2 linked regions of the Nocardioides panacis genome follow. The protein of the gene in region 1 binds, or shares a complex with, the protein of each later gene. Links are inferred from orthologs where the notes say so. Each region holds a gene or a part of one and is shown on either strand. Other genes may lie near its edges. The genes, in order: dnaB and dnaG.

The links.
Region 2: the proteins of dnaB (region 1) and dnaG are in contact, whole or in part, in a crystal structure (PDB 2R6A), measured with the Geobacillus stearothermophilus proteins. The link is inferred for Nocardioides panacis from one-to-one orthologs. Residues at the interface, in WP_033016901.1 of Geobacillus stearothermophilus: Ser13, Glu15, Ala16, Gln18, Glu91, Leu92, Asp94, Ala95, Val96, Pro97, Thr98, Ala99, Ala100, Asn101, Tyr104, Tyr105, Ile108; in WP_049624496.1 of Geobacillus stearothermophilus: Lys456, Leu457, Leu458, Pro459, Ala460, Asn463, Ala464, Leu467, Leu535, Leu536, Ile537, Ala538, Gln544, Glu545, Asp548, Tyr549, His552.

Annotation. Positions count from the first base shown.
Region 1 is NZ_CP077062.1:4,140,033-4,147,649, forward strand. Bases 2,421-5,384 are described here. They hold dnaB (replicative DNA helicase), read left to right. Parts: upstream 2,421-3,191; coding sequence 3,192-4,577; downstream 4,578-5,384. Other genes in these bases: KRR39_RS20310 (MATE family efflux transporter), read right to left, coding at 2,421-2,646. Also shown: KRR39_RS20300 (phospholipase D-like domain-containing protein), read left to right, coding at 1-624; KRR39_RS20305 (hypothetical protein), read left to right, coding at 581-931; more of KRR39_RS20310, read right to left, coding at 1,309-2,420; KRR39_RS26360 (helix-turn-helix domain-containing protein), read left to right, coding at 6,410-6,853; KRR39_RS20325 (helix-turn-helix domain-containing protein), read right to left, coding at 7,372-7,617. UniProt on the Escherichia coli protein: The main replicative DNA helicase, it participates in initiation and elongation during chromosome replication. Travels ahead of the DNA replisome, separating dsDNA into templates for DNA synthesis.
Region 2 is NZ_CP077062.1:2,639,978-2,647,629, forward strand. Bases 1,665-4,663 are described here. They hold dnaG (DNA primase), read right to left. Parts: upstream 4,117-4,663; coding sequence 2,212-4,116; downstream 1,665-2,211. Other genes in these bases: KRR39_RS12830 (hypothetical protein), read right to left, coding at 1,679-2,215; KRR39_RS12840 (deoxyguanosinetriphosphate triphosphohydrolase), read right to left, coding at 4,104-4,663. Outside these bases: KRR39_RS12815 (M15 family metallopeptidase), read left to right, coding at 1-725; KRR39_RS12820 (PIG-L deacetylase family protein), read left to right, coding at 759-1,508; more of KRR39_RS12840, read right to left, coding at 4,664-5,462; ergothioneine biosynthesis glutamate--cysteine ligase EgtA, read left to right, coding at 5,531-6,751; ergothioneine biosynthesis protein EgtB, read left to right, coding at 6,748-7,652. UniProt on the Escherichia coli protein: RNA polymerase that catalyzes the synthesis of short RNA molecules used as primers for DNA polymerase during DNA replication.

The sequences.
Region 1 (7,617 bases):
CACCTCAACGTCGACAACTCGCCGTCCTGGCGGCGGCTGGTCAACGGCGTCGGCGCCAAGACGAAGGCGTTCACCAACCAGCGCAGCTACGTCTACCGGTGCAGCAACGGCTGCCTCGGCACGACCGTGCTGCACACGAAGTTCTACCTGTTCTCGCAGGCGGGGTCCGCCACGGACACCGTGATGGTCGGCTCGAACAACATGACCAGCAACGCGGTCCGGGTGCAGTGGAACGACCTGTTCACGGTCAACGGCAACACCGCGCTGTACGACGAGTACACCGCGATGTGGAACAAGATGGCGCCGGACCACAGCAGCAACGGTCCGCGGATCTTCGAGGCCGGCCCGTACACCTCGACGTTCTACCCCTACCGCCAGGCCAACAAGAGCAACGACAAGACGCTCAACGCGCTGAACACGATCCGCTGCACCGGCGCGACCGGCGGCGCCGGGTACCACGGGCACACGGTCGTCTACATCGCGATGCACGCCTGGCACGGCAGCCGCGGGCTCTACCTCGCCCAGCGGGTCCGGCAGCTCTACAACAACGGCTGCTACGTCCGGATCCTCTACAGCTTCCATGGGCCACGGCACCTACACGGTGCTCACCCGTGGCACCAATAGCCGGATGATCGCCCGCCGGGTGCTGTTCCCCGGACCGAGCGGGCTGGTCGCGGCGAAGTACTCGCACATGAAGATGTTCGCGGCGTCCGGCAACGTCGGCGGCGACACGTCCAACTGGGTCACCTGGACCGGCTCGAACAACTGGGCCGACCGCAGCATCAAGGCCGACGAGGTCACCCTGCGGATCCCGTCGAGGTCGGTCTACAACGCGTACGTCGACCACTGGAACTTCATGCGGGCCCGGCGCTCCTCGAGCGTCTGGGCGATCTACGAGGAGCCGGGCGGCGGCGGCCGCGCCCCCGACTGACCGGCAGCCCCGCCCCGCAGCACCCGGACGGCCCTCGCGCGAGAGAGACACCTCTCGCCCGGGGGCCGTCCCGTGTTTCACGGGAAACCACGCCGCCACCCGGCGCCTCTGGTGGCGGGAAGCCCGCCGACCCGGCGCCTCTGGCGGCGGAAGGCCCGCCGATCCGGCGCCTCTGGCGGCGGGAAGCCCGCCGACCCGGCGCCTCTGGCGGTGATCCGTGTGCCGACCAGCGACATCCGCGCCCGCGGCCTGGCCGATCTGACAGGGATCGCGTCGCCACACACCAAAGTCGCCGGGTCAGCGGCTCTCCCGCCGCCAGAGTCGCCGGGTCAGCGGCTCTCCCGCCGCCAGAGTCGCCGGGTCGGGTTCCGCCGGTCTCAGCCGCCGGTGACCATCCAGGCGGTGCCGCGGGCCCGGTGCAGCAGCACCACGGCCCGGCTGCCGATGAACCCGACCCCGAAGGCCGCCCACAGCCAGGTCAGCCCGGCGCCGGGTCCCGACCCGAGGTGCCCGGCGAGCAGGGCCAGCGGCGCGAACACCGCGAGGACCGCGATCCCGCCCCAGGCCAGGTAGCGGCCGTCCCCGGCGCCGATCAGCACGCCGTCCAGCACGAACACCACCCCGGCGACCGGCTGGAACACCGCGGCCACGAGCAGCACCGGCCAGAGCAGGTCGCGGACCGCGGGGTCGGTGGTGAACAGCCCGCCGAGCAGCGGCGCCGCGGCCGCGAGCAGCACCCCGGTGATCACGCCGGACCCGACGCCCCACTGCACCATCCTGCGGGTGATCGCCCGGGTGCCCTCGCGGTCGCCCGCCCCGAGGGAGCGGCCGGTGAGCGCCTGGGCGGCGATGGCGATCGCGTCCAGGGCGAAGGCCAGGAACGTCCAGAGGGTCAGCGCGAGCTGGTGGGTGGCCACCGAGGCGGCCCCGAGCGACGCCGCGACGTACGTCGTGACCAGCAGCGACGCGCGCAGGGTCAGCGTGCGGACCACCAGCGCGACGCCCGCGTGCGCCGCCCGGCGCACCCCGGCCAGGTCCGGACGCAGCGGTGCGCCCTCCCGCCGGGCGGCGCGGACCACCACGGCGAGCAGCGCGGCGGCGGACCCGAGCTGGGCCAGGTCGGTGCCGATCGCGGAGCCGGCGATGCCGAGGTCGAGGCCGAAGACCAGGACCAGGTTCAGCACGATGTTCAGCAGGTTGCCGACCACGGCGACGACCAGCGGGGTCCGGGTGTCCTGCAGCCCGCGCAGCACCCCGGTCGCGGCCAGCATCACCAGCAGCGGCACGACCCCGAGGAACGCCAGCCGCAGGTACGTCGTGGCCGGTACGTCGACCGCGGGACCGGCCCCGAACAGCCCGACCAGCCGGCCGGCCAGCAGCACCCCCGCGACCGTCGTGACGGTGCCGATCAGCACCGCCAGCCAGACCCCGTCGACACCCTGGGCCAGGGCCCCCCGCACGTCCCCGGAGCCGACCCGGCGGGCCACCGACGCAGTGGTGCCGTAGGCCAGGAAGACGCACAGCCCGACCGCGGTCTGCAGCACCGCGCCGGCGACGCCGAGCCCGGCGAGCTCCGGGGTGCCGAGGTGGCCGACGATGGCGGCGTCGGCCAGCAGGAACATCGGCTCGGCGACCAGCGCGAGGAACGCCGGCACCGCCAGCCGGAGGATCTCCCGGTCGTACGCGCGCCGGGCGGCCGGGTCGGAGGTCTGCACCGGGCCAGCCTACGGGCGGTAAGACTCACATGCCATGGTTGATCGTGACAGGACTACCCCGGTAATGGCTGTGTGTAACTAGTCCAATCTTGGGGATCACGGTCGGCGCCAGGAGCTTTGTCGACATGGAGACAGCAGAACGTCCGGGGGGTGGAAGGTGAACGGAATCTTTCGGAGCCTTTCTCCGGTGCACAGGCGTCACAGGTCGTTCCTGCAGGTCAGAGGCCGTTTTACGGCCAAGACGGAAAAGTTCTCCACAGGTCGGTGAACAGGCTGTGCACATGTCGCCGGGCGTGTTCCACACGGTGCGGGGGGTTATCCACATAGCCCTGTGGACAGTGGGCTTTGTCCGGTGCGTCCGGACCCGTAGCGTCAGCCACCGCAGTCCGCAGCAGGGGATCGTCGGAGCGGCTGCACGAAACCGTCGGCGCGGGCTGGAAGAGTCTCGAGAGTCGTCACGAGAAGGGCATCGCACCGGTGAGCCGAGCATGAGCATCGCGTCGTCCAGCAGTGGGTACGCCCACGACACCGAGCCGTCGTTCGCGATGGACGGGCCCTGGTCCGCCCCCGCCGACCCGGGCTTCGGCGGCGGCGGCGGTGGCGGTGGCCGCGGCGGGGACCGCACCCCGCCCCAGGACAACGACGCCGAGCAGAGCGTGCTGGGCTCGATGCTGCTGTCCAAGGACGCCATCGCCGACGTCATCGAGTCGGTGCGCGGCACGGACTTCTACCGCCCCGTGCACGAGACGATCTTCGACGCGATGGTCGACCTCTACGGCCGCGGCGAGCCGGTCGACCCGATCACCACGACCGCCGAGCTGCAGCGTCGCGGCGAGCTGGCCCGGATCGGCGGTGCGCCGTACCTCCACACGCTGTCGGCCAGCGTGCCGATCGCGGCGAACGCCGCCTACTACGCCGAGATCGTCCGGGAGAAGGCGATCCTGCGCCGCCTCGTCGACGCCGGCACCCGGATCGCGCAGATGGGCTACGCCGGGGAGGGCCAGGTCGACGAGGTCGTCGACCGGGCCCAGGCCGAGGTCTACGGCGTGGCGGAGAAGCGGTCCTCGGAGGACTACGCACCGCTGAGCGAGATCATGGAGTCCGCGCTCGACGAGATCGAGGCGATCAACAACCGCGACGGGGCGATGGTCGGCGTGCCGACCGGCTTCGCGGACCTCGACGAGCTGACCAACGGCCTGCACGGCGGGCAGATGATCATCGTCGCGGCGCGTCCCGCGATGGGCAAGTCCACCCTCGGGCTGGACTTCTGCCGCGCGGCGGCCATCCACAACAACATGGCCAGCGTGATCTTCTCTCTGGAGATGACCCGCAACGAGATCACCATGCGGCTGCTCTCGGCCGAGGCGAAGATCCCGCTCAACCACCTGCGCAACGGCAACATGAACGACGACGACTGGACCCGGCTGGCCCGCAAGATGGGCGAGGTCTCCTCCGCGCCGCTGTTCATCGACGACTCGCCGAACATGACGATGATGGAGATCCGGGCCAAGGCCCGCCGGCTCAAGCAGCGCCACGACCTGCGGCTGATCGTCATCGACTACCTCCAGCTGATGACCTCCGGCAAGAAGGTCGAGTCCCGTCAGCTCGAGGTCTCGGAGTTCTCCCGGCAGATCAAGCTGCTGGCCAAGGAGCTCGAGATCCCGGTCGTGGCCCTCTCGCAGCTCAACCGTGGCGCCGAGCAGCGCGCCGACAAGCGCCCGATGGTGTCCGACCTGCGTGAGTCGGGCTCGATCGAGCAGGACGCCGACATGGTGATCCTGCTGCACCGCGAGGACGTGTACGAGCGCGAGTCCACCCGTCCCGGCGAGGCCGACATCATCGTGGCCAAGCACCGCAACGGTCCGACCCGCGACCTGACCGTGGCGTTCCAGGGCCACTACTCCCGCTTCGTGGACATGGCCCACGGCTGACGGTCCGCGTGTAGGGCGACATCGGACTGTCACCGGTGCGACAGCAACTGCCACCACGAAACGACAGCAACTGTCACCGCCTGCGACATGAAAGCGTCACCACTCATTGTGGATAACTGACAGGTCGGGTCACCAGTGACAGCGCGTGTCACTTATCCACAACCTAGTCGAGGCAGTTGAGCGCGACGCTCGCTCCTGCGATTCTGCTGCGCGTGAGCGACCCGAAGGCATGGGACCCCGACTGGATCACCGCCCGAACCGCCAGTCGGATCCTGGGCGTTGGTCGAAGCGGGCTGCACCGTTTTCCTTGTTCAAACCAGGTGTTGCACCGAGATCTGTTGTGCGCTGTTCTGCCGGAGAGGAACATCCACGAGGCGCGGAGCCGGAGCGCGATGCGGGGCTGCGAGGCAGGAGCGAGGCGGGCCGCCTGCCTAACACGGCCCACACCGCCGGGTTCGGGCCACCGGCCTAGGGTGGCCCGTCCCCGTTAGGTTGAGTATGGCGTCGACCGGGAGGGGATCTCCAGGGTCGCCGGTGGTCCGCTTGGGCTGCTCCATTAGCGGCGCGTTGCGTGCCAGATCGGTGGACCATGTCTGGAGCCTTTGGGCGCGTACGCGAACGTGAAGTTGCGTGTCGCCTACGCGGTGTTGTCGGGCTCCGCTCAGCGGTCAAGTGTGCGGCGCAGTGGTACGACAACCAACTGAAGTAGAGCGGCCCCCAAACGGCGGGAGCGGTTCGCGTTGTGGCTCTACCGGTGAAGGTCCGTGGTCCAACCGCCACCGTCGGCCTCGCGGGCCGCCTCGGTGAGGACGGACCGGAAACGGTTTGGAAAGTCCTGGATGTAGGGGGAGAGTTCCGGGGTTCCAGGCAGCGAGGTCGGCGAGCACGTCTTCCGCACTTGACGCCTGGTGACGTGCAGTGAACTGTGACGCCGCAGCGGAGTCCTGCGAGTTGATGAATTGCCAACTCTTGAGGACCGCGCTCTCGCCGATCTTGGCTTGCACGACGGTGAGGTTGTGCGGGGTGACTGGGTAGCCGCATCGACTGAGGATGTCGGCACAGTAGTCATCAGGGAACGGGGGCGGGGTGAGGGTGAACGAACCGTCGGGGATCGTCCCGGTCGAAGACAGGCTGGGATCGAATCCCTTGAGGGTGCCGATGATCGGCATCGCTTGTAGGCGAGCGTCCCCGGAGCCAAGAGGGATGAGTGCGATCTTAACGCCCGCCTGGTCGGTCCAGTAAAGCGCGAAGATCGGATGACTGTCGACGTCAAGACAACACACAGCCGTGTCGGGTGCCGGGCCCGCGCCGAGCCAACTCACGCCCGCTTCAGAGACCAGTGGCATGTCGGGGTATGGACGCTGCTGGTAAGTGCCAACCGCGTCTTCCAATGCTCCAAGGGCATCATCGACAGCCAGGTCGGAACGAAGGCTGCGACCCGAGCCCAGCGTCTGCGGACGAGACGGGGTCGGGGCCGTCTTGCGCGAGAACAATCCCATGGGATCTCCGTTTCAAGATCGGGTGGAGAAATAGGGTCGGTGGGGCCCAAGAGCCAGCCGGATGCCTCCAGGTGCAGGAACGAACTAAGCAGCCTCAGGGCAGTCGGCTAGGTGCGGCCCTTGCCGTTGCACGAGGGACAGACTTTCTTGGTCCGGCAGGTTGGGCAGGCACCACCGATGATGCCGCCGAGTTTGCCGCTGCCATCGCAGCGGGGACAGCGCCCCTTGCCCCGACAGGTCGGACAGATTGCCACGATCATTCCCCCTTCGAGAGCGTCCCCACGCAGTCGTGCCGGGGCGGGTAGCGCCCGACCATCGCAGGCTAACGCGTAGATGTCACCGCTCGGAAGACTCTGTCTCAACCTTTCCACGAGCCGCGCGTTGGGCTGTCACGTAGCCCGGGGTCAGGCGGGGCTCAGCGGGCACGGAGGCGCTGGCACCGCCGTCGCATCACGCCCAGACTCGCGAGGGAAAGGCTGGTCGAGGAGGGCACCGTCCTCCGGGCGGACCGGCGGTCCTCGCAGCGACCGGCCCTCGCGGCGATACTCCCTGACCCAGATCGAAGCCATCGCTGCCGGGCGCGCCGAATGGATCAGCAGCGAAGAGGTGGCGCGCGTCCTTGGCGTGAGCAGGACGCGTGTCAACCAACTGGCCCGCGCCGACTTGATTCCTTTCGAGACTGACATCCGAGGCATCCGCCGGTACCGCCGCAGCCAGGTGGAAGTCGTCGCCAACGCCCGCATGGTCCGATGGCACCACCAGGATCAGCAGGCTTAGCCCACCAGTGACCGGACTACGGATCCGCGCACGCAAACCACTGGATCTGCCGATGCGCTGACGTTCCGGGAACGCATGTCACCATGCTGCAAAGCGATGACCTAGCGCTGGACGTCTCGGGGTTGCCTGCGAGCGGCATTGTCGCGCTGTCGACGGGTACGTTCTGAGGGATCGGCACGAGTGGTACGTCGCAAGTGATGGAGGCGGACGATGTTTGGGAGATTGCTGCGCGGGTTGCGCGGCTCGGGTGACTCGGGCGGCGCGACCAAGAGCCGGACGCTGTACAACTGGCACTGCGAGTGTGGTGCGCACTCTCGCGGCGGCGACCCGTTCCACAGCGACGCTGAGTACAACGCCCAACGGCACCAATGGGGCAAGGGCGTCGACCATCCCTTGCCTGAGGTTTATTCGACTGTGGAGCAGGTCCCTGCGGATTGGCCTTGATCTGACGCGCGGCGACAACCCCACCGGATCTGCCGCCATCCGGCGGTACGACCATTCGGACGCGTGGATGCCCCCTAGGCGTGTGGGTCGCCGAAAGTCACGGCGTCGGCGATGTGGGGGTCTTCGCGTTCGCCCGTGAGGATGCCGTGGTTGATAAGCGCGCCGGTGATGAAGCGGCGACGGGTGGTGTTGGAGCCAGAGACGTCGGTCCATGGTCGCCCCTGCATGAGGGCGTAGATGGCTTGGTAGTGCTCGATGGTGAGTCCCTTGTTGGACGTGCTGACCTCGTTGAGCGATTGGCGTGTGGCGGCGTGGTTGTG
Region 2 (7,652 bases), 1.5 Mb from region 1 along the record:
ACCGCGTCGACGCCTCCGGAGCCTGGTCGGTGCCGTTCACGACCGACGCTCCCGGGCGCCAGGTCCTCCGCGCCGTCGCCACCTGGGGTGACCGGCGGCGCGCCGTGAGCGGCCGGCTCACCCGCACCGTGGTCGCCCGTGTCGACGTCTCCGTGTCCGGGCCGCTGTCGGCTCGCGACGTGCGCTGGTCCTACCGGCCCGGCTGCCCGGTGGCCCCGAGCGGGCTGCGCCGGATCACCCTGAACCGGTGGACCTACGGCCGGGTGGTGGGCCGCGGCACGCTCGTCGTCCGCGCCTCCGCCGTGCCGGACCTGGTGAAGGTCTTCACGAAGTCGTTCGCGGCCCGCTTCCCGCTGCGGTCGATGCGGCCCTCGGACACGTTCTACGCCGGCGGGCGACGTACCCCCACGCAGTCCGACCTGGCCGCGATGCGCGCCGACAACACCTCGGCGTTCAACTGCCGCCCGGTGACCGGCAACCCCTACCGCGTCTCCCAGCACTCCTACGGCAACGCCATCGACATCAACACCGTGCGCAACCCGTACGTCGTGGGCAGCCGGGTCTTCCCCGGGTTCGCGCGGACCTACCTGGACCGGCGGCACGTGCGCACCGGGATGATCACCAGCGGCGGCGTGCTGGCCGGCACGATGCGACGGCTCGGCTGGCCCTGGGGCGCTCGCTGGAGCCATCCGGACTACCAGCACTTCTCCTCCAACGGGGGCTGACGCGGTCCCGGCGGGGGTGCCATGCTCGGGGGCATGACCGAACCCGCACCCGTCCCGCTCGAGCCGCTCACCGAGGACTGGGAGCGCGCGCTGTGCGTGGTCGCGCACCCCGACGACCTGGAGTTCGGGGGCGCCGCGGCGGTCGCCCGCTGGACCAAGCAGGGCAAGCAGGTCGTCTACTGCATGGTCACCAGCGGCGAGGCCGGCATCGACGGGATGACCCCCGACGAGTGCCGCGAGGTCCGCGAGGCCGAGCAGGTGGAGTCCGCGCGCATCGTCGGCGTCGACGAGGTGGACTTCCTCGGGCTGCCCGACGGCATCCTGGAGTACGGCGTCCCGCTGCGCCGCGCGATCGCCGAGGAGGTCCGGCTGCACCGCCCGGACATCGTGATCACCAACAACTTCCGCGACACGTGGGGCGGCCGGAACCTCAACCAGGCCGACCACGTCGCGACCGGCAAGGCGGTCCTGGACGCCGTGCGCGACGCCGGCAACCGCTGGGTGTTCAGCGACCAGCTCGTCGGTGGCCGGGACCCGTGGGGCGGCGTCCGGGAGGTCTGGTGCGCCGGCTCCCCCGACGCGACCCACGCCGTCGACATCACCGACACCTTCGACGTCGGCGTCACGTCCCTGCGCGCGCACCAGGCCTACATCAAGGGGCTGGGCTGGCAGGACTTCGACCCCGCGGAGTTCCTCGAGGGCATGTCGCGGGCGACCGGCCAGCGGCTCGGCGTCCCGCACGCCGTCGGGTTCGAGGTGTTCCCGATGGGCTGGGGCGAGTAGCGACCCGGACAAGGAGAGAGGGCCTGTGCCGCTGACGCGACCAGGCCCTCTGCTGCAGCTCCCCCGATTGGACTCGAACCAATAACCCTCCGGTTAACAGCCGAATGCTCTGCCAATTGAGCTACAGGGGATCGTGCGCGACCGATGTTAGCAAGGACGGCCGCCTGCCGCTAAATCGGGCCGACCTCTTCGCGCGCGCCGCGCAGAGCCGCCTCCGCGGCCTCCACGACGGCCGGATCCGCGGGGTCGACGCCGACGTCGTACTCCACCGCCCAGCTGATCTCCCCGTCGCGGTGCGGCGACCGGCGGGCGACCACCATCAGGCCCTTCCGCGAGCCGGGCAGGCTGATCCGGCGCTGCAGCAGCACGCTCGCGGTCACCCGTTCGCGGACCAGCTGCAGCAGCCGTCCCGGGTCGGCGATCGTGACCTCGTGCACCCTGCGGGGCTGGCCGAACTCGCCGACCTCGGCGACCCGGAGCCGCTCCTCGTCGCGGTCCCAGTCGGCGGTCTCGACCTGCTCCCACGGCAGCCGGACGCCCGGCTGGGCCGCGTCGCCGGGCACCAGCACCAGGGCGTCGCGGGTGCCGAGCAGCCAGGAGCCGTCGGCGGCCTGCGTGTGCGCGAGCACCCGGTCGCCGCGCGGCAGGTCCGCGCGCCCCAGCACGTCGGCGGGCACCTTCGCGGCCCGCGGGAACGGAGACCTCACCCCTCGCCGCCGATCGCCTTCTCGCGGAGCGTGCGGCGGTGCTGCTCGAGGGCGACCAGCTCGCCGAACATCTTGTTGTACTCGCCGGCGTGCTCGACCGGGTTGGTGCGCTGCAGCCGGGACTTGAGGTCGTTGATCCGGCGCATCGCGGTGATCTCCTGCAGCCGGAACACGTGGGCCGCGACGTACGCCGTCGTGGGCTCCTTGCTGGACAGCAGCGGCTCGACGGCCAGCGCGGACAGCGCGGTCACGGCCGCCGGGTCCTCCAGCACGTCGCGCAGCTTGGCGACCCAGACCTCGGCGCCGGGCGCGCTGGCCGGGCCGCCGCAGCCGGTGACCGCCTCCCAGACCGCGCGGAAGGTGGGGTGCGTGAAGTCGGCGGCGTCCACGTCCTTGGCCATCCGGCCGACGGCCTCGGGGTGCTGGACGACGAGCTTGAGCGTCTCCCGCTCGAGCGCGAACCGGGGGTCGCGCAGGTCCGGCAGCGGCGGCGCGGCGGGCCGCTCCGGCGCCGGCTCGGCGGCCGCGGCGCGACGGTCCTCGGGCCGGGTCCGCTGCGCCTCGGCGGGACGGCTCGCCGCGCGGCGCACCTCGGTGCGCGCCTCCTCGATGTCGACGCCGACCATCCCGGACAGCTCGCGGGAGAACGCCTCGACCTTGGACCGGTCGCGGATCGCGGAGACCAGCTTGGCGGCCTCGCGCAGCGCGTCGACCCGGCCGTCCGCCCGGTCCAGGTCGTAGCGCGAGACGACGTTGCCGAGCACGAAGCGGTACAGCGGGATCCGGCGGGCCACCAGCTCGCGCACCGCCGCGTCGCCCTGCTGGAGCCGCAGGTCGCACGGGTCGAGGCCGGTGGGCTCCACCGCGACGTACGTCTGGCCGGCGAAGTTCTGGTCGCCCTCGAACGCCCGCAGCGCCGCCTTCTGGCCGGCCGAGTCGCCGTCGAAGGTGAAGATCACCTCGCCGCGGAACTCGTCGTGGTCCTGCAGCAGCCGGCGCAGCACGCGGCTGTGGTCGTCGCCGAACGCGGTGCCGCAGGTGGCGACGGCGGTGGGCACGCCGGACAGGTGGCAGGCCATCACGTCGGTGTAGCCCTCCACGACGACCGCCTGCGAGGCGCGCGCGATGTCGCGGCGGGCCAGGTCGATGCCGTAGAGCACGTGGCTCTTCTTGTAGATCGGCGTCTCGGAGGTGTTGAGGTACTTCGCCTCGATCCGGTCGTCGTCGAAGATCCGCCGCGCCCCGAAGCCGATCGTGTCGCCGTTGGTCTCCCGGATCGGCCACAGCAGCCGCCCGCGGAACCGGTCGTAGTGCCCGCGCTGACCCTGCCCCACGAGCCCGCCGGTGACCAGCTCGGCGTCGGCGAAGCCCTTCTGGCGGAGGTACTTGTAGAGGTCCTCGCCGCCGCGCGGCGCGAAGCCGACGCCGAACTTCTCGGCCGCGTCCTTGTCGAACCCGCGGCCGGTCAGGAACTCCCGGGCCTGCCGCGCCTCGGCCGTGGCGAGCTGCTCGGCGTAGTAGACCTGGGCGACCTTGTGCGCCTCGAGCATCCGGGGCCGGAGGTTGGTGTCCCGCTTCTGGGGACGGTCGCTGCCCTCCTGGTAGCGCAGCTGGACGCCGTACTTGTCGGCGAGCCGCTCCACCGACTCGGCGAACGACAGGCCGTCGATCTTCATCAGGAAGGCGATCACGTCGCCGCCTTCCTCGCAGCCGAAGCAATGGAAGAATCCGCGGCTCGGGTTCACGTTGAAGGACGGCGACTTCTCGTCGTGGAAGGGGCACAGGCCCTTCTGGGAGCCGCCGCCGGCGTGCTTGAGGGTGACGTAGTCCGAGACCACCTCGTCGATCCGGGCGCGCTCGCGCACGACCGCGATGTCCTCGTCCCGGATCAGCCCTGCCACGGCGGTGAGTCTACGTGCCGCCCGGGCGGGCAGCACCGGCGCGGGAGCGGGCTGTGCACACGGGTCAGCCGAGCCGGGCGTGCCAGTCGACGGCGGAGGCGTCGGTGAGCGAGGCGACCTGGTCCACGACCACCCGCAGCCGGGCCGCGTCGCTGTCCGCGGCCTCGAAGTCGGCCCGGAACACCGGCATCAGCGACTCGGGGCCCCGCATCCGCAGCAGCGCGACCAGCTCGGTGACCACCTCCCGCTGGCGGTGCAGCACCGCGACCCGGTCGTCGGCGCGCATCACGTAGTGCGCGGCCACCCCCTTGAGGGCGGCGACCGCGGTCTCGGTCTCGCGCGGGACCACCACGTCGGCGGCGTAGCGGGTCAGGGGGGCGGTCGCCGTACTTCTCGATGGTGGCGTCGCGGACCTGCGTGCAGAACAGCCCGATCAGCGCGCTGGTCAGGTCCTTGAGCGAGGCCAGGGCCCGCCGGCTGCCGTCGTACGGCGTGCGCGGCCAGGTGACCATCTCCTGGAGCAGCCGCATCGCGGCGTCCATCTCGTCGTCGACCACGTCGGGGAGGTACCAGTCGCGCACGGTCGCCCAGACGTCGGCGCGCTCCCCCGCGTCGGTCAGCCAGGCCAGCTCGATCTTGCCCGAGACGATGCCGTCCTCGAGGTCGTGCACGGAGTAGGCGACGTCGTCGGCGAGGTCCATCACCTGCGCCTCGACGCAGCGGCGGCGGTCCTCGACGCCCTCGCGCAGCCAGTCGAAGACCGGCAGGTCGTCGTCGTACACCCCGAACTTCTTGACCGCCCGGAGGGTGCCGTCGGCGTGCGAGCCGTGCGGGTCGTGGGCGCCGCCGCGGGGCCAGGGGTACTTCGTGCTGGCGTCGAGCGTGGCCCGGGTCAGGTTCAGCCCCACCGAGCGGCCCGCGGGGCCGAAGGTCTTGGCCTCCAGCCGGGTCAGGATCCGCAGGGTCTGCGCGTTGCCCTCGAAGCCGCCGCACGCCGCGCTGACCTCGTCGAGCGCCCGCTCGCCGTTGTGGCCGAAGGGCGGGTGCCCCAGGTCGTGGGCCAGCGCCGCGGTCTCCACGATGTCCGGGTCGCAGCCGAGCGTGCGGCCCAGGTCGCGGGCCACCTGGGCGACCTCGAGCGTGTGGGTGAGCCGGTTGCGGACGAAGTCGTCGGTCTGCGGACCCACCACCTGGGTCTTCGCGGCGAGGCGACGCAGGGCGGCGGAGTGGACCAGACGGGCCCGGTCGCGCTCGAAGGGCGTGCGGCCGTGCGGCGCGGCACGTTTGGGCGGTTCGTCCACCCAGCGTGCGCGCGCGTGCTCGTCGTACTCACCCGTCGACCTCATCGGGGCCGACCCTACTGCCGGGCGCCGACGGGTGCGCACTGTCGGAGGGTGTGGTTAGGCTCGAGCGCATGACCATCCTGGGACGCGACACCTCCGAGCGGCTGGTCGACTGCGCCGCCGTCCGCGGGTTCGTCGAACGCGTGTGCTTCAAGACCGGACCACCCGGGCTCGTCGGCACCGAGCTGGAGTGGCTGGTCGCCTTCGAGGACGACCCCACCGACGCCGTGCCGATCCCGCTGCTCCGTGACCTGCTCGACGCCGTCGGCCCGCCGCCGCGCGGGAGCTCGGTCACCTACGAGCCGGGAGGCCAGCTCGAGCTCAGCTCGCCGGCCTTCCCCGGCGCCACCGCGTGCTGGCAGGCCCTCTCCGAGGACGCCGAGCACGTGCGCCGGCCGCTCGCCGCCGCCGGCATCCGGCTGCTCCCCACCGCGATCGACCCGCACCGGCCCCCGCGCCGGCAGGTCGTCCATCCCCGCTACGACGCGATGGCCGCCTACTTCGCGTCCGCCGGAGCCGACAGCGCCGAGATGGGGCCGGTGATGATGACCAGCACCGCGGCCCTGCAGGTCAACCTCGACATCGGGCACGACGCGGCCGACGGCACCCGGCGCTGGCGGTTGCTGCACACCGTCGGCCCGACGATGGTCGCGGCCTTCGCCAACTCCCCGGTGCACGCCGGCGGGGACACCGGCTGGAAGTCCGGCCGGCAGCGGGTCTGGCAGCACCTCGACCAGCAGCGCACCGCGGTGCCGCCCGGCGAGGACCCGGTGACGGCCTGGGCCGACTACGTGCTCGACGCCCCGCTGATGCTGGAGCGCCGCGAGTCCGGCGACTGGACCGCCCAGCCGGGCCGCACGTTCCGCGCCTGGCTCGAGGACGACGAGCAGCCCACCCCCGACGACCTCGCGGTGCACATGACCACGCTGTTCCCGCCGGTGCGGCCCCGCGGCTGGTTCGAGGTCCGCTACCTCGACGCGCAGCCGTGGCGGTGGTGGCCGGTGCCGGTCGCCGTGCTCACCGCGCTGCTCGACGACCCGGTCGCCTCCGCGGTGGCCGAGCGGGCCTGCGCCGGCCTGGACGACTGGGAGTCCGCGGCCCGCGACGGGCTGGCCTCCCCCGGCCTGCAGGACGCGGCGCTGGCCTGCTTCGACGCCGCGCTGCCCGCCATGGGGCGCAGCGCCGAGGACCCGGCCCTGGTCGCGCTGGTCCGCGCGTTCCGCGACCGCTACGTCTCCCGCGGCCGCAGCCCGGCCGACGACCCCGACGACCCCGACCTGGAGGACTCGTGAGCACCCTGCCCGACGCCCGCCCCGGGCGCCCGTCCGCGCACGACGCGGACGCGCTCAAGCAGTACGTCGCCGACGAGCTCGAGCGCAGCCGCCGGCGCAGCCTCGACCTGACCACCGGCACCCTCGACGACGGCGAGCTGCTGGCCCAGCACTCCCGGCTGATGTCGCCGCTGGTCTGGGACCTCGCGCACATCGGCAACTACGAGGAGCAGTGGCTGCTGCGGGAGGCCGCGGGCGGCGCGGCGCTGCGCCCCGAGCTCGACGACGTGTACGACGCGTTCGAGCACCCGCGCGCTACCCGCCCGACGCTGCCGCTGCTGAAGCCCGGCGAGGCCGGCGACTACATCGGCCAGGTCCGCCGCCGGGTGCTCGACGCCCTCGACGCGCTCACCCTCGACCCGGGCCGCGAGCTGCTCGACGCGGGCTTCGTGTTCGGCATGGTCCTCCAGCACGAGCACCAGCACGACGAGACGATGCTCGCCACCCACCAGCTGCGCCGCGGCGACCCCGTGTTCCCCGCCACCGACGACCTGCCGGCGCCGGCCGCGCTGGTCCGGTCCGCCGAGGTGCGGGTGCCCGCCGGCCCGTTCACGATGGGGACGTCGACCGACAGCTGGTCCCTGGACAACGAGCGGCCCGCCCACCAGGTCGACGTGGCGTCGTACGCCATCGACACGGTGCCGGTGTCGAACGCCGCCTACCGCGCGTTCGTGGAGGCCGGCGGCTACGACGACGAGCGGCTGTGGAGCCCGGCCGGCTGGCGCTGGCGCTGCGAGTCCGGCAAGCGCGCTCCCGCGTTCTGGTTCCGCGAGGGCGGCACCTGGCTGCGGCGGCGCTTCGCGCGGGTCGAGCCGCTGCCCGACGACGAGCCGGTGCAGCACGTCTGCTGGTTCGAGGCGGA